4 regions of the Streptomyces sp. S6 genome follow, and region 3 is predicted to be linked to each of the others. Evidence: riboswitches for the same ligand, from Rfam matches in the RefSeq annotation. Region 3 holds a riboswitch; each other region holds the start of a gene.
The links. A riboswitch is a leader RNA that binds a small molecule or an ion and turns the genes downstream of it on or off. The one in region 3 is predicted to bind cyclic di-AMP.

Region 1: it holds a riboswitch for cyclic di-AMP, as region 3 does, so the genes downstream of both, ACVNF4_RS32335 (transglycosylase SLT domain-containing protein) here and ACVNF4_RS23645 (M23 family metallopeptidase) in region 3, are expected to answer to the same signal.
Region 2: it holds a riboswitch for cyclic di-AMP, as region 3 does, so the genes downstream of both, ACVNF4_RS31800 (C40 family peptidase) here and ACVNF4_RS23645 (M23 family metallopeptidase) in region 3, are expected to answer to the same signal.
Region 4: it holds a riboswitch for cyclic di-AMP, as region 3 does, so the genes downstream of both, ACVNF4_RS06965 (M23 family metallopeptidase) here and ACVNF4_RS23645 (M23 family metallopeptidase) in region 3, are expected to answer to the same signal.

What each region holds. Positions count from the first base shown of each region.
Region 1 is NZ_JBTYMC010000404.1:50-4,818, reverse strand. It holds gene ACVNF4_RS32345 (LolA family protein) at 1-1,201, opposite strand, end outside; gene ACVNF4_RS32340 (polyprenyl synthetase family protein) at 1,542-2,552, opposite strand; cyclic di-AMP (ydaO/yuaA leader) riboswitch at 3,016-3,191, shown strand; gene ACVNF4_RS32335 (transglycosylase SLT domain-containing protein) at 3,195-3,656, shown strand; gene ACVNF4_RS32330 (HAD family hydrolase) at 3,739-4,566, opposite strand.
Region 2 is NZ_JBTYMC010000384.1:88-5,250, reverse strand. It holds partial or broken gene ACVNF4_RS31810 (M23 family metallopeptidase) at 1-397, shown strand, start outside; gene pcrA (DNA helicase PcrA) at 467-2,938, opposite strand; cyclic di-AMP (ydaO/yuaA leader) riboswitch at 3,201-3,355, shown strand; gene ACVNF4_RS31800 (C40 family peptidase) at 3,400-4,377, shown strand; gene ACVNF4_RS31795 (hypothetical protein) at 4,418-4,771, opposite strand.
Region 3 is NZ_JBTYMC010000192.1:1,136-11,696, forward strand. It holds gene ACVNF4_RS23645 (M23 family metallopeptidase) at 172-1,152, opposite strand; cyclic di-AMP (ydaO/yuaA leader) riboswitch at 1,155-1,318, opposite strand; gene ACVNF4_RS23650 (alpha-galactosidase) at 1,621-3,693, opposite strand; gene ACVNF4_RS23655 (tyrosine-protein phosphatase) at 3,896-4,696, shown strand; gene ACVNF4_RS23660 (DUF6126 family protein) at 4,697-4,825, opposite strand; gene ACVNF4_RS23665 (helix-turn-helix domain-containing protein) at 4,822-5,433, opposite strand; gene ACVNF4_RS23670 (aspartate aminotransferase family protein) at 5,519-6,904, opposite strand; gene dxs (1-deoxy-D-xylulose-5-phosphate synthase) at 6,901-8,802, opposite strand; gene ispG (flavodoxin-dependent (E)-4-hydroxy-3-methylbut-2-enyl-diphosphate synthase) at 8,830-9,987, opposite strand; gene hpnH (adenosyl-hopene transferase HpnH) at 9,984-10,561, opposite strand, start outside.
Region 4 is NZ_JBTYMC010000031.1:6,362-16,922, reverse strand. It holds gene ACVNF4_RS06975 (alginate lyase family protein) at 1-1,029, shown strand, start outside; tRNA gene ACVNF4_RS06970 (tRNA-Met) at 1,081-1,154, shown strand; cyclic di-AMP (ydaO/yuaA leader) riboswitch at 1,397-1,558, shown strand; gene ACVNF4_RS06965 (M23 family metallopeptidase) at 1,568-2,563, shown strand; gene ACVNF4_RS06960 (aldo/keto reductase) at 2,694-3,632, shown strand; gene ACVNF4_RS06955 (PrsW family intramembrane metalloprotease) at 3,935-5,233, opposite strand; gene trmB (tRNA (guanosine(46)-N7)-methyltransferase TrmB) at 5,289-6,086, opposite strand; gene lhgO (L-2-hydroxyglutarate oxidase) at 6,201-7,421, opposite strand; gene ACVNF4_RS06940 (MFS transporter) at 7,467-8,891, opposite strand; gene ACVNF4_RS06935 (asparagine synthase-related protein) at 9,602-10,561, shown strand, end outside.

The sequences.
Region 1 (4,769 bases), on a different contig from region 3:
CCTTCACCAGGGCGTCCTTCGTGACGGCGCCGACGTAGACCTTGCCGCTGTCGGTGACGAGGGCGTTGACCAGGCGGGTGGAGAAGACGGTGCCCTTGCCGAAGTCGCCGGAGACCTTGTCGCCGAAGGAGTCGATGAAGTCGCCGAACGGGCCGGCCTCGGGGCGCCCCGAGGAGGCGGTGCCTGCCGTGCCCGTGTCGAACGTGGCGATCGTGGTCCAGCCCTTGCCCAGGACGTTCAGGCCCGTGAGGTCCTCGCCGAGGCCCTTCCCGGCCGGATTCCTGCCGGGGGCGCCCTTGTCCTCGTCGCCGCGCGGGTGCTCGCCCTGGGTGACCTTCGCGCCCTTGGGCGGGGTGAAGTCGAAGGTGGAGGCGGCCGGCTTGTCGAAGCTGACCTGGGTGAAGCCGGCGTCGACGACGGCCGCGCCGCCGCTCCTCGGGGTGAGCGTGAACTTCAGGGGCAGACCGGTCTTGGCGTCGACGGCGATGCTGATCGCGCCGACCGTCGTACCGGACTGCTTGGGCGTCACCAGCAGTTTGTAGGCGTCGCGGCCCGCGACGTGGACCGTGCCGTCGACCTTCACCGACGTCGTGGGGTCGAGGGCCTTCAGCGTCTCTTCCGTGAGGTCCTTGGGGGTCGCCGGGGCCTGCGACTGCTTGCCGGCCTTCTCGGAGAGCGTCGAGTGGTAGACCTCGTTCGACTTGCTGTCGTAGCCCCAGACGTCCTTGCCGTTGTGGACGAGGCTGTACTCCGCCGCGTTCTCCAGGAGGGAGAGCTTCTGCTTCTCGGGGCCGTCGGTGGCCACGCGCAGCGTGTGTGTGCCGGAGGCCAGCTCCGTCAGCTTGGTGGAGGGGTCGGCGGAGGAGCCGTCCGCGGAGCCGGTCGCGCCGGAGAGGAGGCCGCTCTCCAGGCCGCCGAGGTTCGGCAGGCCCAGGTCGGTCGTGATCTTGACGGTGCCGGAGAGCTGCTGGACGTCCGACGCGGCGACCTTGTCCAGGAGCTGCTGGGCGGTTATCTGCGGGAGGTCGGGGTCGCCGGAGTCGGCGAGGGCGGGTACCAGGCCGATGGTGGCGGCGGCCATGCCCACGACCGACACCGGGACGACGTACCGCGCAGCCGTCCTGCGGCGGCGGGACCTCGCCTCGTCGGCGTCGGTGACGGCGGTCGGGGTCTGGTGGTCGTCGGATGCGTTCGGTGCCATGTCTGCCTTACCTCCGTCGAAGTCGGCGGCCGGTGGGCACTGTGCTCGCCCCACCCCTGACCGCCATTCTCACCCGAATCGGTGAGCCGTGGTCCTGCGTTCTGCATCCATCACACCAAACCGGACCCGTCACCGGCGTCACCCCGCAGAGTCAACTCCGCGTACTCCTGCGGTATGACACGCCACTCCGGTTTCCCGTAGTCCCCTAGGGGTCCGCGGAGTCGTACCCGGCTGCGGGGAGGGGTGAGGCGGGGCCGGCACAGGGGGTTTGAGCTGCGGATACGCGAACGACGGGGCAGGCCGGCGGGCCGCCGTCCGTACCCCGTCGTCCGTGCGGGTCCTAGCCGGCCCGGTGCACCACCGCGTCGCACATCTCCACCAGGGCGAGCTTCGCGTCGCAGTCCGGGAGGGGGGAGAGGGCGGAGCGGGCCTCTTCGGCGTAGCGGACGGTGTCGCGGCGGGCCTGTTCGAGGGCGGGGTGGGTGCGCAGGGCGGCGAGGGCCTCGGCGTGCCGGGCGTCGTCGGTGAGGTCGGAGTCGAGGAGTTCGCACAGGGCGACGTCCTCGGCGAGACCGAGCCGGGCGGCGCGCTCGCGCAGGCGCAGGACGGGGAGCGTGGAGATGCCCTCGCGCAGGTCCGTGCCGGGGGTCTTGCCCGACTCGTGGGAGTCGGAGGCGATGTCGAGGACGTCGTCCGCGAGCTGGAAGGCGACGCCGAGGCGCTCGCCGTACTGCGTGAGGACGTCGACGACCGTCTCGTCGGCGCCCGAGGTCATCGCCCCGAAGCGGCAGGAGACGGCGACGAGGGAGCCGGTCTTGCCGGCGAGGACGTCGAGGTAGTGGTCCACGGGGTCGCGGCCGTCCGTGGGGCCCGCGGTCTCCAGGATCTGGCCGGTGACGAGCCGTTCGAACGCCTCGGCCTGGATGCGGACGACCTCGGGCCCGAGGTCGGCGAGGATCTGGGACGCGCGCGCGAAGAGGAAGTCACCCGTGAGGACGGCGACGGAGTTGCCCCAGCGGGCGTTGGGGCTGGCGACCCCGCGCCGCACCTCGGCCTCGTCCATGACGTCGTCGTGGTAGAGGGTGGCGAGGTGGGTGAGTTCGACACCGACGGCCGACGGCACCACACCGGGCGCGTACGGGTCGCCGAACTGGGCCGACAGCATCACCAGCAGTGGCCGGAAACGTTTGCCCCCGGCGCGCACGAGGTGCTGCGCGGCCTCCGTGATGAAGGGAACCTCGCTCTTGGTGGCTTCGAGCAGGCCCTCCTCGACGGCCGAGAGTCCGGCCTGGACGTCGGCTTCCAGTGCCTGGTCCCGCACGCTCAGCCCGAACGGCCCGACGACGGTCACGAGGGATCTCCTGTCTGCTGTTGCCCACGGGCGACTGTTGGCGATTACACGGTTTGTCGATAGGTCGTTGCCCTCACTCAAGTCAGCGTATCCGGTCACGTTTCGATCACCGATAGCCCCCACGGTTACAGCACGGGCGCTATCGGATCACGCCTGCTATGCATCCGATCGACCGATAAGACACGCCATATTCACACATGGATACCTTGTGCCCCATTTTGCCGCTATTGCTATTTCGTGAGTTGAGTCACGGGCACTTTTTTCACCCGTTCTCCCCGCACCACCCCTCCACCCTTCCCCCGCAGGCCAGTTGACACTTGGCGATCGCAAAGGATCAAGCACCCCATACGCCTTAGACAGATGTCAACAGGGACGAGATGTGAATCCGACGCTTGTTCCGGACATGTGCTCTCGCATACGTTCCGCCGGGTCGGGCGGACGCCTAATCCTGCCGCCGCCCCTCACCACTCCATCGACGAACTCGCGTGCGGCAGGAGCGGGGGACCCAGGTAGTACGCCGCACCGGACACGCTCCGGGACGGCTAGGGGTGAAGCCGTGTCACCGTCCCCGGTGGCCCGGCCGGGCACCTCCCCGCCCGAACCCGACAGCTCACCTCGCAGGCGCCGGAGAGGAACATCGCCATGCCTGCAATCCGCAAGAAGCGTCTCGCCCGAGTACTCGCCGTCGCCGCCACCGGTACGGTCCTGCTCGCCCTCCCGATCGCCGGTGCGACCAGCGCCTCCGCGGCCACCGGCGCCACGTCGTCCACGGTCGCCGGATACCCGAACACCCTGGACGGCTGGATCCGCGAATCCCTCGCGATCATGGCCCAGAAGGGCATCCCGGGCAGCTACAACGGCATCTACCGCAACATCATCCGCGAGTCCTCCGGCAACCCCTGGGCCGTCAACAACTGGGACTCCAACGCCGCCGCCGGGACGCCGTCCAAGGGCCTGCTCCAGGTGATCGACCCGACCTTCCGGGCGTACCACGTCGCCGGGACCGCGTACGACCCGTACGACCCGGTCGCGAACATCACCGCCGCGTGCAACTACGCGGCGGCGGTGTACGGGTCGATCGACAACGTGTACGGCGCGTACTGACCGTCCCTCCGGGACGCCCTCCCGGAAGTGAACGTCCCTGTGGGAGCCCTGGTTTCGGATCGGGGCTCCCTAACGGCTCGCGTTACGGAAACATCCGTTCAAGAACGGTCGCCACGCCGTCCTCCTCGTTCGAACCGGTCACCTCGTCGGCCACCGCCTTGAGTTCGGGGTGTGCGTTCGCCATCGCGACCCCATAGGCCGACCACTCGAACATCGGGATGTCGTTCGGCATGTCCCCGAAGGCGACCGTGTCCTGCGGGGCGACCCCGAGGCGTTCGGCGGCCAGCGCCAGGCCGGTGGCCTTCGTGACGCCGCTCGGCTGGAGTTCGACCGTGCCGGGCCCCGACATCGTGACGGTGGCGAGCGAACCGACCGCCGCGCGCGCGGTGGCCGCCAACTCGTCGTCCGTGAGCGCTGGGTGACGCAGGAGCACCTTGCTGATCGGCTCGCACCACAGGTCCTCGCGGCGGCCCACGCGCAGCGCCGGGAGCGTCGGGTGCGGCATCAGGTAGCCCGGCTCGATCAGCGTCAGCCCGTCCACGCCGTCCTGGTCGACGGCGGCGTACACCTGCCCGACCTCCGCCTCGATCTTGCCGAGCGCGGTCTCCGCGAGTTCGCGGTCCAGCGTGACGGACCACAGGAGGCGGTCGGCGCCGGCGTCGTACACCTGCGCTCCCTGGCCGCACACCGCGAGCCCACGGCCGCGCAGGATCTCCAGCAGGGGGCGTACCCGGGGGGCCGGGCGGCCGGTCACCACCAGGTGCCGCGCGCCGGACTCCACGACCCGCTGGAGGGCGTTCAGCGAGCGGTCCGAGAAGGTGTCGTCGGCGCGGAGCAGCGTGCCGTCCAGGTCGGTGGCGACGAGGGCGTACGCGCGCGTGACGGAAGCGGGGGTGGTGGGTGCGGCCATGATCAGAGAATACGGACCGCACCGGCCCCAGGGGGCCCGACCGACCGGCTCGCGCCACCCCTCACGGGCCACACGCCCATGACCTCCCGAACCATCCGGAAACCGACGCGCCGCCGCCCCGCGCGGGAGGGCCGCAAACCGGTCGCCCGGCAGGGGAAGGGGTGTCCGCGCGGGGAGGTGGTGCCGGGGCGGCTGCCTGCCTG
Region 2 (5,163 bases), on a different contig from region 3:
CAAGTACGCCCTCCCGGTCGCGCAGCACGGCCTGAGCGCCTACTACGGCCAGTCCGGCATCAACTGGATGTCCATGCACACGGGCATCGACTTCCCGGTCGCCTACGGCACCACCGTCATGGCCGCGACGGACGGCACCGTCCGCACCCAGTGGAACAACGCCTACGGCAACATGCTGATCCTGACGGCGAAGGACGGCACGGAGACCTGGTACTGCCACCTCTCCAGCTACCGCGTCGCGTCGGGGACGACGGTCAAGGCCGGCGAGCCGATCGCGTACTCCGGAAACTCCGGCAACTCCACCGGCCCGCACCTGCACTTCGAGGTCCGCCCGGCCGGCGGCTCGTCGATCGACCCGCTGTCGTGGCTGCGCAGCCACGGGCTCGACCCGACGTAAGGCCTCAACTTCCGTCAAGCGGGCCCCTGTCGAGCGACAGGGGCCCGGCTCATGTCCGGTGAAGACCCCTCAGAGCTTCTCGACCGGCGCGTACCGCAGCAGCAGCCGCTTCGGCTTCCCCTCACCGAAGTCGATCGTCGCCTCCGCCTTCGCCCCCGCGCCCCCGACGGCGACGACGGTCCCGAGCCCGAACTGGTCGTGCGTGACGCGGTCCCCGACGGTCAGGGCGATCGCGGGCTTCTCCTCGGCCCCCCGGCGCGTCGCGAACCCGGAGGCGCCCTTGGCGGAGGACCGGGACGACGACAGCGAGGACCCGAGGCTCGGCGGCGGCGCGGCGGGTGCGCCGGTGCGCTTCCAGTCGACGTGCGTGGCCGGGATCTCCTCCAGGAACCGGGAGGGCGGGTTGTACGACGGCTGCCCCCAGGCGCTGCGGAGCGTGGAGCGGGTCAGGTAGAGCCGCTCACGCGCGCGGGTGATGCCGACGTAGGCGAGACGGCGTTCCTCCTCCAGTTCCTTGACCTGGCCGAGGGCGCGCATGTGCGGGAACACGCCGTCCTCCATGCCGGTGAGGAAGACGACGGGGAACTCCAGGCCCTTGGCGGTGTGCAGGGTCATCAGGGTGATGACGCCCGAGCCGTCCTCGTCCTCGTCGGGGATCTGGTCGGAGTCGGCGACCAGGGCGACGCGCTCCAGGAAGTCGGCGAGGCCGCGGGGCTGTTCCGACTCGCCGGACTCCTGCTCGAACTCCAGGGCCACGGAGGCGAGTTCCTGGAGGTTCTCGATGCGGGTCTCGTCCTGGGGGTCGGTGGAGTTCTGCAACTCGGCGAGGTAGCCGGTGCGTTCGAGTATGGCCTCCAGGACCGTCGCCGGGCCGGCGCCGGACTCGACGATGGTGCGCAGGTCGTCCATCAGCTCGTTGAACCGCTTGACGGCGTTGGCGGAGCGGGCGGCCATGCCGTACGCCTCGTCGACGCGCTTGAGGGCCTGCGGGAAGCTGATCTTCTCGCGCTGGGAGAGGGCGTCGATCATCGCCTCGGCGCGCTCGCCGATGCCCCGCTTGGGGACGTTGAGGATGCGGCGCAGGGGGACGGAGTCCTCGGGGTTGGCGAGGACGCGGAGGTAGGCCAGGACGTCCCTGACCTCCTTGCGCTCGTAGAAGCGGACGCCGCCGACGACCTTGTAGGGCAGGCCGACGCGGATGAAGATCTCCTCGAAGACCCGGGACTGGGCGTTGGTGCGGTAGAACACCGCGACATCCCCGGCCTTGGCCTCGCCGTTGTCGGTGAGGCGGTCTATCTCCTCGGCGACGAACTGCGCCTCGTCGTGCTCGGTGTCGGCGACGTAGCCCGTGATGCGGGCGCCCGCACCGGCGTTGGTCCACAGGTTCTTGGGCCTGCGGGACTCGTTGCGCTCGATGACCGCGTTGGCCGCCGAGAGGATCGTCTGCGTGGAGCGGTAGTTCTGCTCCAGCAGGATCGTCGTCGCGCTCGGGTAGTCCTCCTCGAACTGGAGGATGTTGCGGATCGTCGCGCCGCGGAAGGCGTAGATGGACTGGTCGGCGTCGCCCACGACGCAGAGCTCGGCGGGCGGGAGGTCGTGCTCGCTGGGCGGCGTGTCCTGAGAACGGCCGGCGCCGCCCACGAGTTCCCGGACGAGGGCGTACTGGGCGTGGTTGGTGTCCTGGTACTCGTCGACCATCACGTGGCGGAAGCGGCGGCGGTAGTGCTCGGCGACGTCCGGGAAGGCGCGCAGGAGGTTGACCGTCGTCATGATGAGGTCGTCGAAGTCGAGGGCGTTGGCCTCGCGCAGGCGGGACTGGTAGAGCGCGTACGCCTGGGCGAGGGTCTTCTCGAAGCCGTCGGCCGCCTGGGCCGCGAAGTCCTCCTCGTCGATCAGCTCGTTCTTGAGGTTGCTGATCTTGGCGCTGAAGGACTTGGGCGGGAAGCGCTTGGGGTCGAGGTCCAGGTCGCGGCAGACGAGGGCCATGAGGCGCTTGGAGTCGGCGGCGTCGTAGATGGAGAACGACGAGGTGAAGCCGAGCTTCTTGGACTCGCGGCGCAGGATGCGCACGCACGCGCTGTGGAACGTCATGACCCACATCGCGTTCGCGCGCGGGCCGACGAGTTGCTCGACGCGCTCCTTCATCTCACCGGCGGCCTTGTTGGTGAAGGTGATCGCGAGGATCTGGCCCGGGTGGACGCCGCGCGCGGCGAGGAGGTGGGCGATGCGGTGGGTGAGGACGCGGGTCTTGCCGGAGCCGGCGCCGGCGACGATGAGCAGGGGTGAGCCGGCGTGGATCACCGCCTCGCGCTGGTTGTCGTTCAGCCCGTCGACGAGGGCCGCCGGATCGAGGACGGGGCGGGGGGCGCCGTCCCTGTAGTGGGCGTCCCGGTCCGGGGGCAGGTCGAACCTGCCGTCGAACAGGTCGGCCGGGATCTGCTCCGGGGCCTGCTCGTCCTCGGGCGGCGGAGGGGGTTCCTCGGCGTGCCCGCGCGGGGCCTGGAGGTCCGCCAGGAAGCTGTCGTCAAAGAGGCTGCTCATCGCTCTCCGAGTCTAGAGGCCGCCACTGACGACCGGTCCCGGTCCCGGGAATCTCCGCGCTCACCTTCCGGATCGCCCCTATCACAACCTGTGATGACCTGCGGGAACTTCGACACAGGTCACAAAAACGTATCGGGCATATCGCCCGCCAACCTTCACAGAAGTCACACGAATTGGCTACCGTTCCGGTCAAGGCCGCCCGTCCCCCACCGGCGAACGTCGCCGGGCCGCGCGGCCCTCCGCCGAGTCCGGCCCGCCCCCGTGCGCGAGGCAGCCGGAGCCGGGGACCCACCGAGAACCTGGGGCGAATCGGCCGACCCCCGCCGGGGAAGGCCGTAGGGCAACCTTCCGCAGCACGACAGCACGACTCCCGCCCGAGCCCGACAGCTAACCCGGTAGGCGGTACAAGGAAGGAGTCGCCCCCATTGGCGTCGCATCAACGCAGGCTCCCCTGGACGGGCATGCGCGCGTCAGGCGTCAGCGCCCCCGCCCTGGCCACGGCCGCCCTCACGTCCATGGCGATGTTCACCCAGCCCCCCACCGAGGCCGCCCCGCCGGCCGACGACGGCAGACCTACCCTTGAGGACGTCGAGCGCAAACTCGACGCCTTCTACAGCAGTCAGACGGGTTCGAAGAAGGACACGGCCGCCAAGGAGAAGGAGACCAAGCGCGCCAAGACCTTCCTCGACACCGCGGCCCGCTACCGCACGCAGGAGCCCGTGCTCCCGCCGCCGCCCGCCCTGCCGCCGCTCCCGCCCTTCCCGCCGTCGGTCGCCCACGACTTCACGGCGGCGCCGGACAGCGGCCTCACAGCCGTACCCGACGCCTACATACCGGACGTCCACGCCCCCGACAGCTACGAGAAGGCCCCGCTCAGCTCCGAGCGCCTCCCGGACAGCTACGACGCCGTCGCGCCCGCCCCGACACCCCTCCCGGACGCCGACGACGACCCCGAGGGCTACCTCAAGGACGCGAAGTCGGTCGTCCAGAGAAAGCTGAGCAAGGCTCAGGCGCTGCTGTCCTTCCACGCCGTGAACCAGCCGAAGGCGGCGCCCCGGCAGCAGGAGGAGGCGCCGGTCTCCGCCGAGGCGGAGAGAGCGCTCGCGTTCGCGCGGGAGCAGCTCGGCAAGCCGGTGGTCCTCGGCGCGGCGGGCCCCGGCTCCTTCGACGGCCCCGGGCTCACCCAGACCGCCTGGAAATCCGCCGGAGTCGCCCTGCCGCGCACCGCGTTCGGCCAGGTCACCGCGGGCAAACCGATCCGCCTGCCGGACGCCCGCCCCGGCGATCTCGTCTTCTTCCACGACGACATCACCCACGTCGGCATCTACACCGGCGACGGCCGGATGATCCACGCCCCGCGCCCCGGCGCGTACGTCTGCGAGGAGTCCATCCACTTCGCGGGCTCGTCCGAGATCCACAGCGTGGTGCGCCCGGCCTGACGCACGGGTCACCGGCGCCGGGCCACCGCCGGGCGCCGGATCAGGTCCAGAGGACCGCGATGAAGATGTTGACGACGGTCAGCAGGCCGACGGCGGCGAAGAGCGGCTTCTCGACCCGCTCGTCGTCCCGCTTCACGTAGGTCAGCCCCAGGATGACGACCAGCAGCGCCAGCTTGACACCGATCTTGATGTTATTGACGTGCTGGTCGTCCGCTTGGTTGAGCCCGACCAGGATCACGCCGGTGACCAGCATCGTCGCGGCGCCGTGCAGCATGCCGGGGACGAAGCGGGCGGTGCCCTGCCCCATCGCCTTCAGCTGCGTGAGGAACCCGCCGAGCAGCGCGGCGATGCCGATGATGTGCAGGCCGACGAAGAAATGGATGAGTACGTCCATGAGGCCGGAGCCTAACCAGCCGCCCCCTCGGCCTCCTCGGCAGCCCCGGTAGCAGCAGTCCCCGCCTCGCGGGGGCGAATCCCCGGTTCGGTCAACACAGAGACCCGCCCCGCCCTCGAAGGCGGGATCGGTATGCACATACGGTCACCGGACAACTCTCTGAAGTCACTTCCGTACAACGCGTTACCCAAACGTCACAGTGCGGCCTAGCGTCCTGCCCCAGGTGCCCGGCTCCCCACCGCCGCCCAGGCCAGGGGCGGCAGTCGGACACCACCGCCGAGAAGGTCCGGCGGCGTCGCGCTTCCCCTGTGCGGGGCGCCGCCGGACGCGCCCCCCCGTCCCGCTCACCCCACTCCGACGGGCCCCCGGCGCACGCGGCGGTCGTACGGAAA
Region 3 (10,561 bases):
TCTTGCTGTCACTGTTCGAATCGTCTGCCACGACAGACCATGATTCACCTTCGAATGTGACCTACGCGACCGTAATAAAGGGTTGACGGGCGGTGAGATAAGCCACCCTCAAAGACTTGCCCAATCCGGGAATAAAGGAGCGCCCCACCGGTGTCGGTGCTGGACGGACCGTCAGACGGAGACGCCGTGCGAGCGGAGGTAGGCCAGCGGGTCGATGTCCGAGCCGTAGTCCGGGGTGGTGCGCATCTCGAAGTGGAGGTGCGGCCCGGTCACGTTGCCCGTGGAGCCCGAGTAGCCGATCGTCTGCCCCTCGCCGACGCTCTGACCGGCCGAGACGGACAGGGACGACAGGTGCGCGTACTGCGCGTAGTAGCCGTCCGCGAGCCGGATGACGACCTGGTTGCCGTACGCCCCGCCCCAGCCCGCCGAGACGACGGTCCCGGAGCCGACGGCCCGCAGCGTGGTGCCCGACGGGACGACGAAGTCGACGCCCGTGTGGTAGCCGCTGGACCACATGCTGCCCGCGACGCGGTAGCCGGTGCCGATGACCGCGCCCTGCACCGGCAGGGTGAAGCCGGAGGAGGACGACACGCTCCCGCCGCCGCCCGCCTTCGAGGAGGAGCGGGTGGACGCCTGGCTGTCCTGGGAGCCCTGCGAGCTCCGCGACTCCTGAGCCTTCTGGGACGACCGCTGCGAGGAGCGGGAGGACTGCGACGACGGGGAGGAGCCCGTGGAACCGCCGCCCGCCGCCTTCGCGCCCAGCGTCAGCCGCAGCCCGGGGTGGATCAGGGACGGGTCGGAGCCGACGGCGTCCCGGTTGTCCCGGTAGATCCGCTGCCAGCCCCCGGCGACGTTCTGCTCCTCGGCGATCTTCGACAGGTAGTCGCCGGAGCGGACCGTGTAGACGGCCGCCGTCCTGCGGGTGGTGGGCGCCGAAACCGGGGTCACCGGGGCGGACTTGACGGTCTGTCCGGGGAGGGAGTCGACGGTGGCCGCGGCGGCGGAGGGGCCGGCCGCGGACGTCGTCTGGGCGTGTGCCCCGGTGGCCCCGATGAGCGGGAGCGCGATGGCCGCGCCACCCGTTCCGGCGACGGCGAGCGAACGCGAGAAGCGAGGCGGCTTCGGGCGGCGGTGCTTACCCCTGGCGGGCATGGAATTCCTCTCCTGCGCCTGCGAGGTGAGCTGTCGGGTGCGGGCAGGAGATGCCCGGCCGCACGGATGCGGCTTTACCCCTAGCCTCTTCCGGAAGACCGGAACAGGCGGTGATTCCTGTGGGTCCCCCGCTCCTGCCGTTTCGCGGTGTGGGTGGGTGCGGTTCCGGGCGGTGGCAGGATTCGGCGTCCGTCCGGATTGCTGGTGAACGTAGGCGACGCGGACTCACGATCACAAGCAGAAGTTGTGTGTGAATTCCCGGCCGTCGATTCGCCACGAGGTTCACGGGCCGTCCGCAGTGCGGACACAACCGGCCCGCATGCCCTATCTCCCTTGAAAACCGCACCGATCGCGTGAACATGACGCGTGACTCAGGGCCAGGAATATGACCCTGGTCACACGTCCGACGTAAGGCGTTTCTTACTCCAGAACGAGACGGATTTAAATCCGCCAATTCGGACAGAAACCTCAGATGCGGCGCAGCCGGAATACCGCCGCGTCCAGATCACCCGTCAATCCGGTCCGCAGCCCGTGATGCGCCAGTACCGCACCCCGGTGAATTTCGCCCGTTTCAAGGCATTCGTACGATGCCGTCGTGTCGATCCCCCGCAGCCGCACCGCGGGAACGGGCTCCCCGTAGTGCTGGGACTGGAGCCAGGCGAGGACGACCGTGTCGTCCCCGCGCACGTACTGCACGGCGCTGAGACCGCCCTCAGGGGCGCGCAGCCGGTGCAGGTCGCCGTGCTGGACCACGGGCCGGATCTTTTTGTAGAGCTCCACCCACTCCCGCGCCTCGGCCAGCTCCGCGTCGGTCCACTCGGAGAGGTCGCCGCCGACCCCGAGCACCCCGGCGAAGGAGCTGACGAACCGGAACTTCAGCGAGCTGACCCGGTGGTTGAGCTGGGTGTTGGGGCTGTCGGTGACCCAGGCGGCCATCACGCGCGCGGGGTGGACCTGGCTGAAGCCGTGCTGGATGGCGAGCCGGTCCAGCGGGTCGGTGTTGTCGGAGGTCCACACCTGGTCGGTACGGCTCAGGATGCCGAGGTCGATCCGCCCGCCGCCGCCCGAGCAGGACTCGAAGGCGACCCCGGGGTGCTTGGCGCGCAGCCGGTCCAGGAGCGCGTACAGCGCGCGCACGTGGTCGACCCACAGGCGCTGCGGGTAGGGGTCGCCAGGCCAGCCGGCGTCGGTGAAGCAGCGGTTGAAGTCCCACTTCACGTAGTCGATCGGGGCGCTGGACAGCAGCGTGTCGAGGCGCTCCCAGAGGTACTCCTGGACGTCCTCGCGCGCAAGGTTGAGCATCAGCTGGTTGCGGAACTCCGTGCGTGTGCGGCCCTCCTGGAACTGCACCCAGTCGGGGTGCGCGCGGTAGAGGTCGCTGTCCGGGTTGACCATCTCGGGCTCGACCCAGATGCCGAACTGCATGCCGAGGCCGTGCACCTGGTCGGCGAGCGGCTTGAGGCCCTGGGGGAAACGGTCGGGGTTGGGCGTCCAGTCGCCGAGGCCCGCGCGGTCGCTGGTGCGCGCCCCGAACCAGCCGTCGTCGACGACGAACAGTTCGACGCCGATGTCGGCCGCCCGGCGCGCGAGGACGAGCTGCTGCTCCTCGGAGATGTCGAAGGTGGTCGCCTCCCAGGAGTTGAACAGCACCGGGCGGTCCTGCGCGGCGTCCGGGATCACGTGCTCGCGCTGGTAGGCGTGCCAGGCGCGGCTGGCGCCGCCGAAGCCGCCGTCGCTCCACAGGGCGGCGAAGACGGGGGTGGTGAAGGAGTCGCCGTCGGCGAGGAGCAGGAGGCCCGACTCGTCGTGTCCGGCGCCGCCGGTGATCTGCACGCGCGCGTCGGGGAGCTGGGCGACGGCGATCCGCCAGGAGCCGGACCAGCCGAGGGCGGCGGTGTAGACCTCGCCGCGCTCCTCGGTGGCGTCGGTGTCGAGGGCGACCCAGGGCAGGTGCGGGTGGCCGGTGTGGCCCCGGCGGCTGCCGATGATCTTCTCGCCGTAGGTCAGGCGCGACCGCGTGAGGCGGGACTCGGCGGCCCAGCGGCCGTGCAGCTGGGACAGGCGCCAGTGCTCGCGGTGCGGCAGCGTCCAGGTCGCGGAGTCGGCGCGCAGCAGCTCCAGCGCCTCGTCCCCGTCGTTCCCGAGGACCGCCCAGCGCTCGACGACGTCCCCGCGCATCCGGTAGTGCAGGGTGACGGTCAGTCCGCCGTCGCGGAACGTGAGCCGGAGTTCGCCACCCTCCGCGTCGTACGCCTCGAAGGCCCACTCCGTGCCCCGGCGCGCGGGGGTGCGCACGGAGAGCGCCGGGCGCGTGAAGCGGGGGCCGCCCTCCACCGGGTACTCCTCGCGGCCGTCCAGCGCGGACTCGAAGGAGGAGCCGTGGGGCAGCGGGACGGCGGCCAGGGCCTCCGCGTCCGCGAGGGTGATCGCCGGTCCCCAGTGGAGGTGCAGCAGTTCGCCGCGCTCGGTGAGGTGGAGGGCGTAACTGCTCGTGGGGCCCGAAAGGACCCACGTACGCCCGTTCTCAGCGGTTTCCAGCATCAGACCCTCACACGATCGAAAATCGTATAGAACACATACGAACAGGTTTCACCAGACGGAAACATCATCGGGGGTCGCGGGGCCACCGGCAACGCCTGTGGACAACTCATGGCCCGTCACACCCATGTCGTATCGTCGACAGCGTGTCCCACCGGCCCTTTCGCAGCCGCGCCGGACCGGGACCGACTGGGAGGGAGACCCCGTGACGCAGCAGATCCCCTCGACCGAACCCGAGCTGGCAGGCGTCCGCAATTTCCGTGACGTGGGCGGCCTGCCGACGGCCGACGGGCGCCGGGTGCGCCACGGCGTGCTGTACCGCAGCGGCCATCTGGCGCACGCGACCGAGGAGGACACCGCGTTCCTGGCCTCCCTCGGACTGCACACGGTCTTCGACTTCCGCAACTCCGCGGACCAGAAGCTGGAGGGCCCGGACGTCGAGCTGCCGGGCACACGGAACGTGAACCTGCCGCTGTCGGACCCGGCGGACGGCGCGGAGTTCTGGAAGATGGTCCGCGACGGCGAGATCGAGCAGTTGCGCGAGATCCTCAGCGACGGCCGGGCCGCGGACCGCATGATCGCCTCCTACCGCGCGATCATCAGGACCCGCACCCCGGAGCACTCCCAGGTGCTGGCCGCCCTAGCCGAGGACAGCGCGCCCGCCCTCATGCACTGCGCGGCCGGCAAGGACCGCGCGGGCCTGTCCATAGCCGTGACGCTCCTCGCCCTCGGCGTGGAGCGTGAGGCGATCGTCGCGGACTACCTGGAGTCGAACGCGACGCACCGCCGCTACCGGCTGCGCCGCTCCGACGGCTCGGCCCCGCCCGCCCGCTCCCCCGAGGTCACCGAGCTGCTCAGCCCTCTGTTCGACGCCCGCGCGGAGTACCTCCAGGCGGCGTTCGACGCGATCGACGAGCACTGGGGCTCGGTGGAGGCGTATCTGGAGCAGGGTCTCGGGGTGACGCCGCAGATGCGCGCCCGCCTCAAGGGCCGCTTCCTGGATTGACTACTGCTGCCGCGCCCCCATCTCGAAGAGGAACCAGATGAACAGGGCGAGGACGTGCCCGCCGACGACGTAGACGAGCAGCCTGATCCACAGGGCGCGCGGGAAGCGTTCCTCACGGTTGTCGGTCATGGGGTCTCTCCAGGGGTGGGGCCCAGGCACAGGGCGGCCGTGGGGCTCTGCAACAGGGTGTGGACGAAGAGGAGGTCGACGCCGGGCGCGTCGCGCGCGGCGATGCGGTGCGGGGTCAGCGAGTCGAAGTGCGCGCTGTCCCCGGGGTCGAGGAGGTGCGTGGACTCGCCGAGGGTCAGCCGCAGCCGCCCCTTGAGGACGTACAGCCACTCCTCCCCGGGGTGCACGCGCACGACGTCGCCCTGGGCCCCGTGCGGGACCCGCACGCGCAGCGCCTGCATCCCGCGCCCGGCGGCCCCGGCCTGGACGTACGTCCAGCCGCCCGCCTCGGTGGGCTCCATGTCCCCGGCGCGCACGACCGCGTCCCGCAGAGCGGTGTTCTCACCGAGGAGTTCCGAAACCGTCGTACCGTAGACACGGGCGAGTGCGAGCAGCATCGGCAGCGAGGGCTGGCGCTGGCCCGTCTCCAGCCGGGAGAGGTAGGCGGGCGAGAGCCCGGCGGACCGGGCCGCGGCCTCCAGCGTGAGGGAGGCTCGGCGGCGCAGGGCCCGCAGGTGCGGGGCCATCGCCGGGAGGGCGGCGGTCGGCTCGGCGTCCGGAGTGCTCATGCCTCCATTCAGCCGCGATTTTGCCTCCGAGGCAACTTTCTTGCCCCAGAGGCAAAATTTCGGATCAGCGGCCCGCCGCGCCCCCCTACCGGTTCGCCACCGCCTGCTTGATCAGCGTCTTCCCGAAGTCCCACATGAGCCCGCCCCCGCTGTGGGCGTCGTCCATGACGTCGGTGAACGCCTCCACGAACCGGTCCACGTCCGCCTCGTCGACGACGAGCGGCGGGATCAGCTTGATGACCTCCAGATGGTCCCCGGAGACCTGCGTGAGGATGCGGTGGCGCTGGAGCAGCGGGACGACGACCATCTGGGCGAAGAGCCCCTTGCGGGCGGTCTGGAGCATCGCCCAGCGGCTGCGCAGCTTCAGCGAGGACGGCTTCCCGAACTCGATGCCGATCATCAGCCCCCGCCCGCGCACGTCGGCCAGCAGCTCGTACGTGCCGATGAGCGCGGCGAGCCGGGACTTGAGGAGGTCACCGACGCGGCGGACGTGGGCGACGGTCTGCTCGTTCTCCATGACGCTCAGCACGGCGAGTCCGACGGCCATCGCCTGCGCGTTGGACCCGAAGCTCGCGGAGTGCACGAGGACGCGGTCCATGGACGAGTAGACCTTCTTGAAGATCCAGTCCCTGCCGAGGGTCGCCCCGACGGGGACGTACCCGCCGGAGAGCGCCTTGGCGACGCACACCAGGTCGGGTTCGACGCCGTCCTCGTGCTGGTAGGCGTAGAAGTCGCCGGTCCGTCCGAGGCCCGTCTGCACCTCGTCGGCGATGAGCAACGCCTTGTGCTTACGCAGGAGTTCCTGCGCGGCCCGCAGATACCCGGGCGGCGCCTCGTGGACCCCCTTGCCCTGGACGGGCTCGACGATCAGCGCGGCGACGTCCCCCTTGCGCAGCTCCCGGGCCAGCGCGTCGAGATCGCCCAGCGGGATCGCCGTGTCCGGCAGCAGGGGTGCGAAGCCGTCCCGGAAGCCGTCCTCGCCGTTGACGGAGAGGGCGCCGGTGGTGAGGCCGTGGAAGGCGTGCTCGCAGTACAGGACGCGGGGCCTGCCGGTGGCGTACCGGGCGAACTTCAGGGCCGTCTCGACCGCTTCGGTGCCGCTGTTGCCGAAGAAGACGCGGTCCAGGTGCGGACTGTGCGCGAGGAGCCGCTCGGCGAGCAGACCGGGCAGGGGCTGGCAGTCGAAGCGGGTGAGGTCGGCGAGGTTCAGGTCGAGGACGTCGTGCAGCGTCCTGCGAATCACGGGGTGGTGGCGGCCGAGCGCCATCACCCCGAACCCGGCGAGCATGTCGAGGTGGTCGTTGCCGTCGGCGTCCCAGAAGTGGGCGCCCTCGGCCCGCTCGTACACCTTGTCGAAGCCGATCGTCCGCAGCATGCGCGGCAGTTGCGGGTTCAGGTACTTGTCGTGCAGCTCGTAGCGCTCGGCGCCACGCGCGGCGAGGAGGGCGCCGAGGTCGAACTCCGTGCTCATTCCGTCTCCTTGACTGCGACATCCGGGGCCTCGGCGTCCTTGACCGCCAGGCTCCCCCCGATCCGCCCCGCGATCTCCACCGGCGTCAGCCCGATGTCCGCGAGCACCTCCCCGCGCTTGGCGTGCGCGAGGAACTGCTCCGGGATCCCGAACCGCCGCACCGGCACGTCGACCTCGGCGTCCGAGAGCGCCAGCGCGACCGCCGAACCCACCCCGCCGGAGCGGGAGTTGTCCTCGACGACGGCGACGAGCCGGTGCCGGGCGGCGAGGCCGGGCAGCCCGGGGTCGACGGGCTTGACCCAACGCGGGTCGACGACCGTGCAGTCGACGCCTCGCGCCGCGAGCAGTTCGGCGGCTTGCAGACACACCGGCGCCATGACCCCGACGGCCACCAGCAGGACGTCCTCCCCCGCGCGCAACACGTCCATGCCGCCGACCCGTTCGACGGCCGGAATGTCGGGACCGACGGACTCCTTGGGGAACCGGATCAGCGTCGGCGCGTCGTCCACGGCGACCGACTCCCGCAACTGGACGCGCAGTTGCTCGGCGTCGCGCGGGGCGGCGATGCGCAGGCCGGGGACGACCTGGAGGATCGACAGGTCCCACATGCCGTTGTGGGAGGCGCCGTCGGGACCGGTGACACCGGCCCGGTCGAGGACGAAGGTGACACCGCAGCGGTGCAGGGCGACGTCCATGAGGAGCTGGTCGAAGGCCCGGTTGAGGAAGGTCGCGTAGACGGCGACGACGGGGTGCAGGCCGCCGGTCGCGAGGCCGGCCGCGCTGACCGCCGCGTGCTGCTCGGCGATCCCGACGTCCCAGACCCGGCCCGGGAAGCGGGCCGCGAACGGGCCGAGGCCAACAGGGTGCAGCATCGCGGCGGTGATCGCGACGACGTCGTCCCGCTCCTCGCCGATGCGGAGCATCTCCTCGCCGAACACCGACGTCCAGGAAGGCCCGCCCGAGGGAGCCAGCGGCTCGCAGGTCGCCGGGTCCATCGCGCCGACGGCGTGGAAGTGGTCCTCCTCGTGCGCGAGGGCGGGTTCGTAGCCACGGCCCTTCTCGGTGAGGCAGTGCACGAGGACCGGGCCGTGGAAGCGTTTCGCGCGGCGCAGCGCGGACTCCACGGCCTTGATGTCGTGGCCGTCGATGGGCCCGACGTACTTCAGGCCGAGGTCCTCGAAGAGGCCCTGCGGCGCGAACGCGTCCTTGAACCCCTTCTTCGCCCCGTGCAGCGCCTCGTACACCGTGCGGCCCACGACGGGCGTGCGCTGGAGGACGTCCTTCCCCCAGGCGAGGACCCGCTCGTAGGAGTCGGTGGTGCGCAGGGTCGCGAGGTGGTTGGCGAGGCCGCCGATGGTGGGCGCGTAGGAGCGCTCGTTGTCGTTGACGACGATGATCAGCGGCCGGTTCTTCGCGGCGGCGATGTTGTTGAGCGCCTCCCAGGCCATGCCGCCGGTCAGCGCGCCGTCCCCGGTCACGGCGACGACGTGGCCCTTCTCGCCCTGCACGTCCCGCGCCTTGGCCAGGCCGTCGGCCCAGCCGAGGACGGTGGAGGCGTGGCTGTTCTCGATGACGTCGTGCTCGGACTCCTCACGGGAGGGGTAGCCGGACAGGCCCCCCTTGCCGCGCAGCTTCGAGAAGTCCTGACGGCCCGTCAGAAGCTTGTGGACGTAGGACTGGTGGCCGGTGTCCCACAGGATGCGGTCCACCGGCGACTCGAAGACGCGGTGCAGGGCGATCGTCAGCTCCACCACGCCCAGGTTGGGTCCGAGGTGGCCGCCGGTCCTGGCGACCGCGTGCACCAGGAACTCCCTGATCTCGTCGGACAGCCGGCGAAGTTGCGGCTCGCTCAGTGCCCGCAGGTCGCGTGGCTGCCGGATGCTCTCCAGAATGGTCACGCCAAGTCCCCCTTCGGTCCCGGCTGTTCAGCTCACGGTGACGGCCGGCTCCCCCGCCCCGACGCCGTCCTTCTCCATCTGCGCGGCGATCTTCATCGCCTCCTCGATCAGGGTCTCGACGATCTTCGACTCGGGGACGGTCTTGACGACCTCGCCCTTCACGAAGATCTGTCCCTTGCCGTTGCCGGAGGCGACCCCGAGATCCGCCTCGCGCGCCTCGCCGGGCCCGTTCACGACGCAGCCCATGACGGCGACCCGCAGCGGCACCTCCATCCCGTCGAGCCCGGCGGTGACCTCGTCGGCGAGCTTGTAGACGTCGACCTGGGCCCGACCGCAGGAGGGACAGGACACGATCTCCAGCCGCCGCTGCCGCAGGTTCAGGGACTCCAGGATCTGGATGCCGACCTTGACCTCCTCGACCGGCGGCGCGGACAGCGAGACACGGATGGTGTCGCCGATGCCCTGCGCGAGCAGCGCCCCGAACGCGACAGCCGACTTGATGGTCCCCTGGAACGCCGGGCCCGCCTCCGTCACCCCCAGATGCAGCGGGTACTCGCAGCTCTCGGCGAGCTGCCGGTACGCCTCCACCATGACGACGGGGTCGTTGTGCTTCACGGAGATCTTGATGTCCCGGAAGTCGTGCTCCTCGAACAGCGACGCCTCCCACAACGCCGACTCGACCAGCGCCTCGGGCGTGGCCTTCCCGTGCTTCTGGAGCAGCCGACGGTCCAGGGACCCGGCGTTGACGCCGATCCGGATCGGCGTGCCGTGGTCCCTGGCCGCCTGCGCGATGTCCCGGACCTTGTCGTCGAACTGCTTGATGTTCCCCGGGTTGACGCGGACGGCCGCGCACCCGGCCTCGATCGCGGCGAACACGTACTTCGGCTGGAAGTGGATGTCCGCGATCACCGGGATCTGCGACTTGCGGGCGATGGTCGCGAGCGCGTCCGCGTCGTCCTGCGTGGGACAGGCGACCCGCACGATCTGGCAGCCGGACGCGGTGAGTTCGGCGATCTGCTGGAGCGTCGCGCCGATGTCGGACGTCCGTGTCGTCGTCATCGACTGCACCGAGACGGGGGCCCCGCCCCCGACCGGTACCGGCCCGACGTGGATCAGCCGCGACAGGCGCCGCGCGGCGATCGGACGGGCCGGTACCTCGGGGACGCCCAGCGGGACGGTGGTCATTCGCGGTTCCCGGCGACGGTCTCGCGCATGGCCCGCAGCGACTCCTTGAGCGAGCCCATGGTGGCGAGGACGGCGGTGGGTTCGTAGCCGCAGTGCGCCATGCAGTTGTCGCAGCGGGGGTCCTTGCCCCGGCCGTACTTGTCCCAGTCGGTCTTCTCGATCAGCTCCCGGTAGGTCGGGACGTAGCCGTCGGCCATCAGGTAGCAGGGGCGCTGCCAGCCGAACAGGGAGTAGTTGGGGATCGCCCACGCCGTGCACGGGAAGTCGATCTTGCCCTCCAGGAAGTCCAGGAAGAGCGGGGAGTGGTTGAGCCGCCAGCGGCGCCGGCTGCCGCCCGCGAACGCCTTGCGGAACAGCTCGTGGGTCTGCTCGACGCCGAGGAAGTGCTCCTGGTCGGGGGCCTTCTCGTAGGCGTAGGCGGGGGAGATCATCATCTCGTCGACCTTGAGGTCGTCGTTGAGGTAGTTGAGGACCTCGATGATGGTCTGCGGGGTGTCGGTGTTGAAGAACGTCGAGTTGGTGGTGACGCGGAAGCCGCGCCGCTTGGCCTCCTTGATCGCCTCGACGGCCTCGT
Region 4 (10,561 bases), on a different contig from region 3:
CAGCCCTGGCTGCGCGCCTACCTGGACATGCGGGACAGCAAGTACGGCTCGTACAAGTACCGCCCGGAGCCGTACGAGAGTGTCGACTGCCCCGGCGGAGACCAGCCGAACCGCCCGGCGCACGGGTGTGTGGAGGAGCGGCAGGACGCGATCGCCGCGTACACGCAGGCCCTGCTGTTCAGCGTCACCGGCAAGCAGGCGCACGCGGTGAAGGCGCGGGAGATCATGGACGCCTGGTCGGCGAAGATCAGACGGCACACCGAGGACGACGCCGGGTTGCAGACCGCGTGGGCGGGGTCGACGTGGACGCGGGCGGCGGAGATCGTCCGGCACACGCCGGGCGCGGGGTGGCCGCAGGACAGGGTCCTGAGGTTCGAGGCGATGCTCAGGAACGCCTACCTCCCGGCCGTCACCCGGGAGGTCCCGGACTACAACGGCAACTGGGACCTCGCGATGACGGACGCGGCGATCGGCATCGGCGTCTTCACGAACGACCACAAGGTCTTCGACCACGCCCTGGCCCGCTTCCGCGCCCGCGTCCCCGCCTACTTCTACCTGGAGAAGGACGGCAGGATCCCGATCGCCCCCGCCCACGCGGGCCTCGACGACCCGGCGAAACTCACGAAGTACTGGTTCGGGCAGACGACGTTCAAGGACGGCGTCTCCCAGGAGACGTGCCGCAACTTCAAGCACGCGGGCTACTCGCTGGCCGCGTCCTCGCACATCGCGGAGACCGCCTGGCACCAGGGCGTCGACCTGTACGGCGAGGTCAAGGACCGGCTGAAGGCGGCGGCCGAACTGCACGCCCGCTACCAGGAGGGGGAGCAGGCGCCGGCGTGGCTGTGCGGTGGGAAGGTCGACCGGAACATGGGTCCTGACCTGGAGGTTCTCGTCAACCACCTGGAGGGCCGGCTCGGTGAGTCTGTCCCGGCCGCGCACCGGCTCGTGGCCCGGCACCGGCCCGCCGGCACGGACGACCTGTTCGTGGCCTGGGAGACCCTGACGCACGCCGGTAACCCGGGGGTCTAGCGGAACCGGTTTGGAGTTCCCCGCGGCGTGTGCCTATAGTTATCTCAACGGCGCGGGGTGGAGCAGCTCGGTAGCTCGCTGGGCTCATAACCCAGAGGTCGCAGGTTCAAATCCTGTCCCCGCTACTGAAAAAGGACCGGGATCCTGGAAACAGGGTCCCGGTTCTTTTGTTGTTCCGGGTGGTCACTCTGTGTATTGCGGAGTTCCCACCTGTCACCCAACTCGCCCGTTTTTCCCCGTCGTTGACCCGAAAATTCCGGGCCAAAAATGTTTGTGGATCAAGCAGAACCGCTTGGAAACGGGCCCTGAGGTCGATTAACGTTCGATAACGCAGCACGGTTGTCCCAGCCGTCACAAGAGACGGCTCCGTGCGCACGCGCCGAATCCCGTAAGGGAACCGGGGAACCACCACCTTGGGGTGAATCACGCGGACGCCCCCGCTCGTTCACGAGCGGACGGTTTACGCGCGTAGGAGACCTTCCCGCTCCGAACCCGTCAGCTAACCCGGTAGGCGGCGGAAGGAAAGGAGTGCGCCCGCGTGGCGAACCCGACTGCCCCAGAAGCCCCCGCCCAGCCGACCTTCGGATTCGGCAGCTACCGCGTCGAGGACGAGGGACCCTGGGAGGAGTGGAACCCCACCGCGGACTCCGTCCCGGCCAAGGGCAAGCACCGGGTCGCCAAGCAGCGCACCGGCGGCGGCGGTTTCGCCCGTAGCTCCACGGTCCTCGGCGTCGGCGTCATAGCCGCCGTCAGCGCGGGCGGCATGGCCAGCGCCAACACGGGCAACGCCCCCGTCTCCATCTCCGTCTCCGACATCCCCGGCGTCGGCTCCCTCGTCTCCGACGACGGCGACCAGGCACCGGAGCCCACGCCGATCGCGAGCATCGTCAGCGAGGCCGGCCAGGAGACCTCCGACGCAGCCGAGGCGCTGCGCAACCGGATCATCGCGCAGGCCGAGTCGCAGGCGACGCAGGCCGACCAGCAGGCGAAGGTCGCCGCGCAGCGGGCCCAGGCCGAGGCCGCCGCCAAGGCCGCGAAGGCCGCGCAGGCCAACGTCAAGGAGGCCAAGCAGGAGGCGGACGACGCGGCCCGCGAGAAGAAGGAGCAGGCGCGGCTGGCCGAGCTGGCCAAGCAGTACTCGCTGCCGACCTCGTCGTACGTCATCACCTCCACGTTCGGTCAGGCCGGGGCGCTGTGGTCGTCCGGGTACCACACCGGGCTCGACTTCGCGGCGCCCACGGGCACGCTCATCAAGGCCGTCCACAGCGGGACCATCACGGAGGCCGGGTACGCCGGGTCCTACGGCTACCGGACCATCCTCACGCTGGATGACGGCACCGAGATCTGGTACGCCCACCAGTCCTCCATCAGCGTCAGTGTCGGCCAGAAGGTCGGGACGGGTGATGTGATCGGGCGGGTCGGGGCGACCGGGAACGTCACCGGGGCGCATCTGCACCTGGAGGTGCACCCGGGTGGAGCGTCGACGGGGATCGACCCCGGGGCGTGGCTGCGGAGCAACGGGATCAACCCCTGAGGGGTTAGTACTTGAGGGGTAGCTCGTGAGGCCTACGGGTCTTACGAGCTGCCTCTTTTTTGCGTGCTGTTTCCAGCCGTTGCGGTCCGGGACGGAATTCGCCCCTCCAGGACCGTTGTTGACGCAGAGCATGACTACTCTGCGCCCTCTCGGCTCCTCCGACCTCGAAGTCTTCCCCCTCTCCCTCGGCGGCAACGTCTTCGGCTGGACCGCCGACGAGACCGCCTCCTTCGCCGTCCTCGACGCGTACGCCGCCGCCGGCGGGAACTTCGTCGACACCGCCGACTCCTACTCCGCGTGGGTCGACGGCAACAGCGGGGGCGAGTCCGAGACGATCATCGGCAAGTGGCTCAAGGCACGGGGGAACCGGGACGACATCGTCGTCGCCACCAAGGTCAGTCAGCACCCCGAGTTCAAGGGGCTGTCCGCCGACAACATCAAGGCGGCGGCCGAAGCGTCCCTGAAGCGGCTCGGGACCGATCACATCGACCTCTACTACGCGCACTTCGACCAGCCCGAGACGCCGGTCGAGGAGGTCATCGGGGCCTTCGACGAACTCGTCAAGGCGGGCAAGGTGCGGCACATCGCCGCGTCCAACGTCACGCCCGAGCGGCTGCGGGAGTACCTCGACTTCTCCGACCGCGAGGGGCTCGCCCGGTTCGTCGCGATCCAGCCCCACTACAACCTTGTCTCCCGCGACACGTACGAGGGGGAGCGGCAGGAGATCGCCTCCAAGGCCGGCCTCGCCGCCGTCCCCTACTTCGCCCTCGCTTCCGGCTTCCTCACCGGCAAGTACCGGCCGGGGGTGGCCGTCGAGAGCGCGCGTGCCGCCGGTCAGCACCTCGGCACCGAGCGGGGGGTGAAGGTGCTTGCCGCGCTCGACGAGGTCGCCGCCGCGCATGACGCCGAGGTCGCGACCGTTGCCCTTGCGTGGCTTGCGGCTCAGCCGACTGTTGCTGCGCCGATTGCTTCTGCGCGGACGGTTGAGCAGGTGCCGGCGTTGGTGGCTGTGGCGGAGCTGGAGCTGACGGAGGGGGAGGTGGCTCTGCTTACGGAGGCTTCGGCGTAGGTGGGGCTGTTGGGGGTGGGTGCGGGGCCGGTGCGTGGCTGGGGTGGGGGGCGTTGTCGCTCACCCGCGCTTGCGGGGTGCCGCTGCGCCCACCCGTGCCGCCCCTAGCGGCACGACTGCCCGCAGCTGGGGCGGGGAGGGGAGGCGGGTGCGGGTGCGTGGGGATGGCGGCGTAGCCGCCACTTAGGGGCGCGGGGCTGTATCGATATGCGGCTCCGCCGCGTGGGCGCGATCAGCCACGGCGGGCCCGCAGTCGCCCACTTGCCGAACCACCCGAGTTCGTGGGCGCAGCGCGAGGGGGGCTATACGTGGTAGCCGCCGTACGGGGGGTACGGGCCCGTCGGGAAGCCGTAGGACGGGGTCATCGGGGGCTGCCAGGCGAATGGGGCCGGTGGGGGTGGGGCCGTGGCGCGGGACGCGTATTCGAGGGCCGGGCGGGTGGTGGTGCGGTGGGTCCAGAGGGTCGTGAGGAGGCGGTGTTCGCGGGTGACGAAGTCCAGGGGCGCGTGGCCCAGCCGGCCCCTGCGGCGCAGTTGCGCCAGGGCCATCGCGGCGGACTCGTACTCCGTCAGGGTTCTGCCCGCCGGTTTCCCCAGGTAGTGGACCGCGTAGTCGCGGGCTATCCGGCGGGCCCGCATCGAGGAGAGGGCGAAGGGTTCGAACGGGGAGAGCCAGCCGGCGGCGACGTAGGCCGGGAGTTCCTCGCGGAGCTGGCGGAGTTCGCGTTGCCGGGTCCAGATGACGAGCCAGGTGATCAGCCCGAACACCGGGACCATGAAGAAGCCGTAGACGACGAAGAAGCCGAGCGGGCCGAAGTGTCCGGAGCCGTTCCACAGGGAGTGCATGCACATCGCGAGGAGCAGGCCACCGAGGGGGAACAGGACACGGCGGGCGCGCTTGCCGTCCGGCGTCCGTGCCGCCAGGCCGAAGGCTATGCCCGTGAACACCGTGAACAGGGGGTGCGCGAACGGGGACATGATCACCCGGACGAAGAACGTCGCCGCCGTCACCGACGCGAGGCCCCCGTCGCCGGAGAGCTGGTCGTCGCCGTACGCGGAGCCCAGGTACAGGATGTTCTCCGTGAACGCGAACCCCGCCGCCGCCGTCCCGGCGATGACGACGCCGTCCACCAGGCCCGTGAACTGCCTTCTGCGGAACAGGAAGACGAGCAGGACGGCCGCCGCCTTCGCGGACTCCTCGACTATCGGCGCTATCAGCGTCGCGCCGAGCGTGTCCGCGCTGTCCGGATCCGCCGTCGTGTTCGCTATCCACTGCGTCGTGAACGTGTTCGCCACGATCGCGATCAGCGTCGCCGCGCAGGCACCCCACGCGAACGCGAACAGCATGTTCCGCCACGGCGCCGGGTCCGCGCGGTCCAGCCAGCGGAACGCCGTCAGCAGGAGGGGCACCGGGAAGATCGCCAGCCCCAGCCCGACCAACAGGCCCCGCGTACCGGTCTGTTCACGGACCAGGGCGAGGATGACGACGCCGGAGATCGTGAGGAGGGTGATGAGGGTGGTGTAGCGGACGGCGGGGCGTTTCCACCAGCGGGGGCGGGGCGGGGCCGAGGGATAGGGCGGGTACGGGGGACTGGTCGACACGGGTATGACCCTAACGAGGGAATGGTTCTGCCGCGAAGGGTTCGCCGCGTGCCCCTCAAGGGCGTTGGCTGACCCGGCGGAACAGCAAGTCCCGTACGACGTGGCCCTTCTCGATGCCCTGCGCCTCGAAGCGGGTCAGTGGACGGAACTCCGGACGAGGCGCGAAGCCACCGTCCTCCCCCTGCGTGTTCTCGAACTCGGGATGCGCGGTCAGCACTTCCAGCATCTGCTCCGCATACGGCTCCCAGTCCGTCGCACAGTGGACGACCGCCCCCGCGCGCAGCCTCGTCGCCGCCAGGTCCAGGAACTCCGGCTGGATCAGCCGGCGTTTGTGGTGGCGCTTCTTGGGCCAGGGGTCCGGGAAGTAGACGCGGAGACCGGCGAGGGCGTCGGGCTTGAGCATCTCGCGCAGGAGGATGATCGCGTCCCCGTTGGCGACCCGAACGTTGGTCAGCCCGTTCTGCTCGGCGAGGTTGAGCAGGTTGCCCTGCCCCGGGGTGTGCACATCGACGGCGAGGACATTCGTCCCGGGATCGGCGGCGGCCATCCGCGCGGTGGCCTCCCCCATCCCGAACCCGATCTCCAGCACAACGGGCCGCTCATCCCCGTACAGCTCACTCAGCTCGACCGCATGCCCGTCGATGTCCATCCCCCACCGCGCCCACAACCTCTGCAACGCGTCCGCCTGCCCCGTCGTCACCCGGCTCCGGCGCGGCTGAAAACTCCGGATCCGCCGCTCGAAGTGCGACCCGGCGGGGTCGGCTTTGGGGCCGTCGGGGAAACGGGGTTCGCCCTTGGGGCGGACGGGGGCGTCGGCGGACGGGCGGTCGCTGGGGTTCAGGGATGCACACACAGTGGGGACGATTTTACGCGGCAGCCCGACAACTAACTCGCCCACCACTTCACACCCACCCCCAGCCCGTCCGGCGTCTGAGTAGGGGCGGCAGGGGCGAGGAAAAGTTTTTGTTCAGGAACCCTCCAGCACCCCCAGCGCCCGCCGAGCCACCTCCCGCCCGATCGGCAGCGAAGCCGTGGCCGCAGGCGAAGGCGCGTTCAGCACATGCACCGCCCGAGCCCCCTCCTGAATCAGGAAGTCGTCGACGAGCGCCCCGTCCCGCCCGACAGCCTGAGCCCGCACCCCCGCACCACCCCGCACGAGGTCCCCCTCCTCCACCCCCGGCAGCATCCTGCGCACCGCGTCCACGAAGGCCGCCTTGGAGACGGACCGCCGGATCTCCCCCACTCCGTACCGCCAGTGCCGCCGGCCCATCCGCCAGGCGCCGGGCCAGGACAGTGTCCCGGCGAGTTCGGCACCCCGGACCACGCCCCACCCGTACCCCTCCCGGGCGAGCGCGGGAACGGCGTTGGGGCCGACGTGGACGCCCCCGTCGATGCCCCGGGTGAGGTGCACCCCGAGGAAGGGGAACGCGGGATCGGGGACGGGGTAGACCAGTCCCCGCACGAGAGCGGGACGCGTCAGCTCGTAGTACTCACCCCGGAACGGCAGGATCCGCACGGACGGTTCGTCCCCGGTCAGCCTGGCGACGGTGTCGCAGTACAGCCCGGCGCAGTTGACGAGCACGCGCCCGCGCACGACGTCCCCGCGAGCCGTCCGGACGGCCACCCCGAGATCCGCGCGCCGGTCCACGCGGACGACCTCCGCCCCGTACCGGATCTCCGCGCCGGACTCCTCGGCGAGGACGCGCGCGACGGCGCCGTAGTCACAGATCCCGGTCGTCCCGACGTGGATCGCGGCGAGGCCCCGCACCTCCGGCTCGTACTCCTGGATCTGTGCGCCCCCCAGCTCACGGACGGAGATGCCGTTCTCGCGCCCGCGCTGGACGAGGGCGTGCAGGCGGGGGAGTTCCGCGCGGTCGGTGGCGACGATGAGCTTGCCGGTGACCTCGTGCGGCACGCCGTGCTCGGCGCAGAACTTGACCATCTCGGCGCCGCCCTGGACGGCGTACCGGGCTTTCAGCGACCCGGGCCGGTAGTAGATCCCGCTGTGGATGACCCCGCTGTTGCGCCCGGTCTGGTGCAGGGCGGGCCCGGACTCCTTCTCCAGGACGAGGACCCGTGTCCCAGGGGCGGCCCGGCCGACGGCGTACGCGGTGGCGAGCCCGACGATCCCCCCACCGACGACAAGCACGTCACAGTCGTACGGAACCCCACGGCCCACGAGCACCACCTCCGCCTTCGATAGTGCACTGCGCCACTGACAACGGCTTCAAACCTATGCCGGAGTCATCAGCAACGGCCTTGCCCGTTCGCGGAGTTCCACCACCCGGGGTTCGTCGCCGTACGGCTCCAGCCGGTGCAGCAGGTCCTTCACGTACTCGGTCGTCCGCGCGGAGGAGATCCGCCCGGCGACCTCCACGGCCCGCACCCCCTGCTCGCACGCGGCGTCGAGGTTGCCGGACTCCAGCTCGGCGACGGCCGACACCACGAGGCGCAGCCCGTGGGAGCGGACGAATTCCTCGGTGGGGGACGACAGCGCCTGTTCGGTGAACCGGCGGACCTGGCGGGGTGCCTTGAGGTCTCGGTAGCACTCGGCCGCGTCGGCGGCGAACCGGTCGTAGGAGTAGAAGCCGAGCCAGGAGGGGTCGCTGTCGCCGTCCCGGGCCCGCTCCAGCCACCCTTCGGCGGCGCGCAACGCGGCACCGGCGGCGTGTGCGTCGCTCGCGCGGGCGTGTGCGCGCGCCTCCACGAGCCGGAAGAAGCTCATGGTGCGGGCGGTGGCGAGGCCGCGGTTGCGTTCGAGGGCGGCCTGCGCGAGGTCGACGCCCTCGTCCCCGAAGCCTCTGTAGGTGGCCTGGAGGGACATGGAGGCGAGGACGTACCCGCCGAGGGGGACGTCCGCCGCCGCGCGCGCGAGGCGCAGGGCCTGGATGTAGTACCGCTGGGCGGCCTCCTGCTGACCGGTGTCGAAGGCCATCCACCCGGCGAGCCGGGTCAGTTCGGCGGTGGCGCCGAACAGTGCGCGCCCCACCTCGTCGGAGTACGCCCCCAGCAGCAGGGGAGCGGCCTCCACGCGCAGACACTCGGGCACCATGGACGAACGCCAGTCGCCGCCGCCGTACTTGGAGTCCCAGCGGCGCGCGTCCTCGGCGGCCTCCCGCAGTTTGCGGACGTCGCTGTGGCCGACTCTGACCGGCGCCCCGGCCGCCTCGGACAGGGGCGACTCGCGCGCGACGGAGCTGTCGGCCGGGGTTATGAGCCAGCGGGAGGCGGGGGTCGCGTAGGCGCTGACGGCGAACGACCCGGCCAGGGACTGCCAGATGCCGCCGCCCCCGGCACGTCGGCCCGCGAGGTCGAGGCGGTACAGCTCGGTCGCGGAGCGGACGGCCTGCCCGACGTCCCGGGGGAAGGCGAGGCCCACCTCGGGCGCGGGGTCGGCGTCGGCGAGGCCGATCTCGTGCAGCGGGACGGGCCGGCCGAGCTTCTGGCCGATCGCGGCGGCGATCAGGTGCGGGGCGGCGCCCTGGGGGACCATGCCCTTCGACACCCAGCGCGCCACGGACGTCTTGTCGTAGCGCAGGGTCAACCCGCGTTGTGCGCCGAGGTCGTTGACGCGCCGCGCGAGACCCGCGTTGCTGATCCCCGCGAGGGCGAGAACGGCGCCGAGTTTCTCGTTCGGCCCGCGTTGCTCCCTGGACATTGCGCCACCCCTCGACACAGACGGCTGCCGCGCTGGCATAACCACCCGGCATTCGTAAACCCAGCGTAGTTCGCCGCATCCCAAGCGTTAAGAGGCATTGTTCCGGTTGGCGGGATTGTTGCCCGTACGGAAGTGCGGGCTCCGTAGCGGTCCGTCGCGACGTGCTCCCGCTGTGTGGCCGTGCGCCCGTGTGTGCGCTCTTCTCCGGCCATCGCGGGAGCGCTTCGATGGGCGGTGCGTGGGTCGGCCCGCTGGACTGGATACCAGTGGGCTGGGGGACACCGCCGCCTACATCCCCGCGGGCGGCGGAACGGTCCGGGGGGCGATCTCCGTCTCCCGGATCGCGCGCTCGCACAGGGTCGTGCGGGCCGTGTACGGAGCGTGTGCGCGGCTTGTCCGGAAAGCTTCGGCAACTGCCGCGTCACGCTGCGGATTTGGCCGAAAAACGCCCCTCGGATCGCCGGGTGATCAAGGCCCCGACCATGGGAATCGAGGGCGCACAGGGCGTTCGGGGGGAGCGTACCGGGGGCGCATTCGCGACGAGAGCGCGGGGGCGCACGCGGGCTCCCCGTTCGGCAACGGCACGCGCGCGTGGGCGCGTTGTGGTGCCTTTCAGGCGTTCTGCCTTCCGTCATGGGCGCGTTCTTCGTGGCAGCATGGTGAATCGGTTCGTACGGTGCACCGGTTGTCCACAGCCCGTGGAGGCGTCGATGCGGTGGTTGGTGGGTTGGAGCTTGACCGCCTCCGGGTCCTCTCCGGGCTTCGGTGACCCCTATGGCGGTTACGACGGCGGCGGCGCCGTCGGCCTGGACGGCGAGGTCGTCCAGCCGATCGGCTCGCAGCTCCTGTGGGGCGACCCCGACCCCCTGTGGGCCGTCGGCGACTGGCGGCCCGACGAGATCCGCGTCGTCCGCGTCGACGACCGCACCCGCATCGCCGTCCTCGGCCTGTGCGGCGCCAGCGACGACCAGCTCCGCATCGGCCTGCTGACGGCCCGCGGCGGCGCCCTGCGCCACCTCACGGCCTGGCCCGGCAGCTACACGGCCGTCGTCCAGGTGGACCGCCGGATCACCGTCTGCGGCGATCTGGCGGGCGCGCGCCCGGTGTTCCACACGCCCTGGGCGGGCGGGACGGCGTACGCGACGGCCGCGCTGCCGCTGGCCGACCTCGTCGAGGCCAACCTCGACTTCGGGCACCTCGCCGCGCTCCTCGCCGCCCCCGACGTACCGGCCGCCCTCCTCGACTCGACGCCGTACGACGGCGTGCGGCGCGTTCCGCCGGGGCACGCGCTGGTGCTGCGCGCGGGCGCGCGGGAGGTCGTCAACTACGAACCGGTCACCTCACTCGCCGTCGCCGCCGCGCCCGTCGACGCGGACAGCGCGGTCGAGGGGGTGCGGGACGCGCTCGTCGAGGCGGTGCGGACGAGGCTGTCGGCGCCCCGGCACGTCCCCGACATGGACCCCGGGCCCGTCCCCGGTATGGGGCCCGCCGAACGGCGTGCCGCGCGCGGGATGCCGGTTCCCGGTATCGGCGCGGACCTCACGGGCGGACCGGCGTCCGGGACACTGGCGCTGCTCGCTGCGGGCCTGCCCGGCATGCCGGGCACGCTCCTGGGGCACGGCACCGGCGCGGGCGAGCGGCTGCTGGCCGTCACCTTCAACGACCTCACC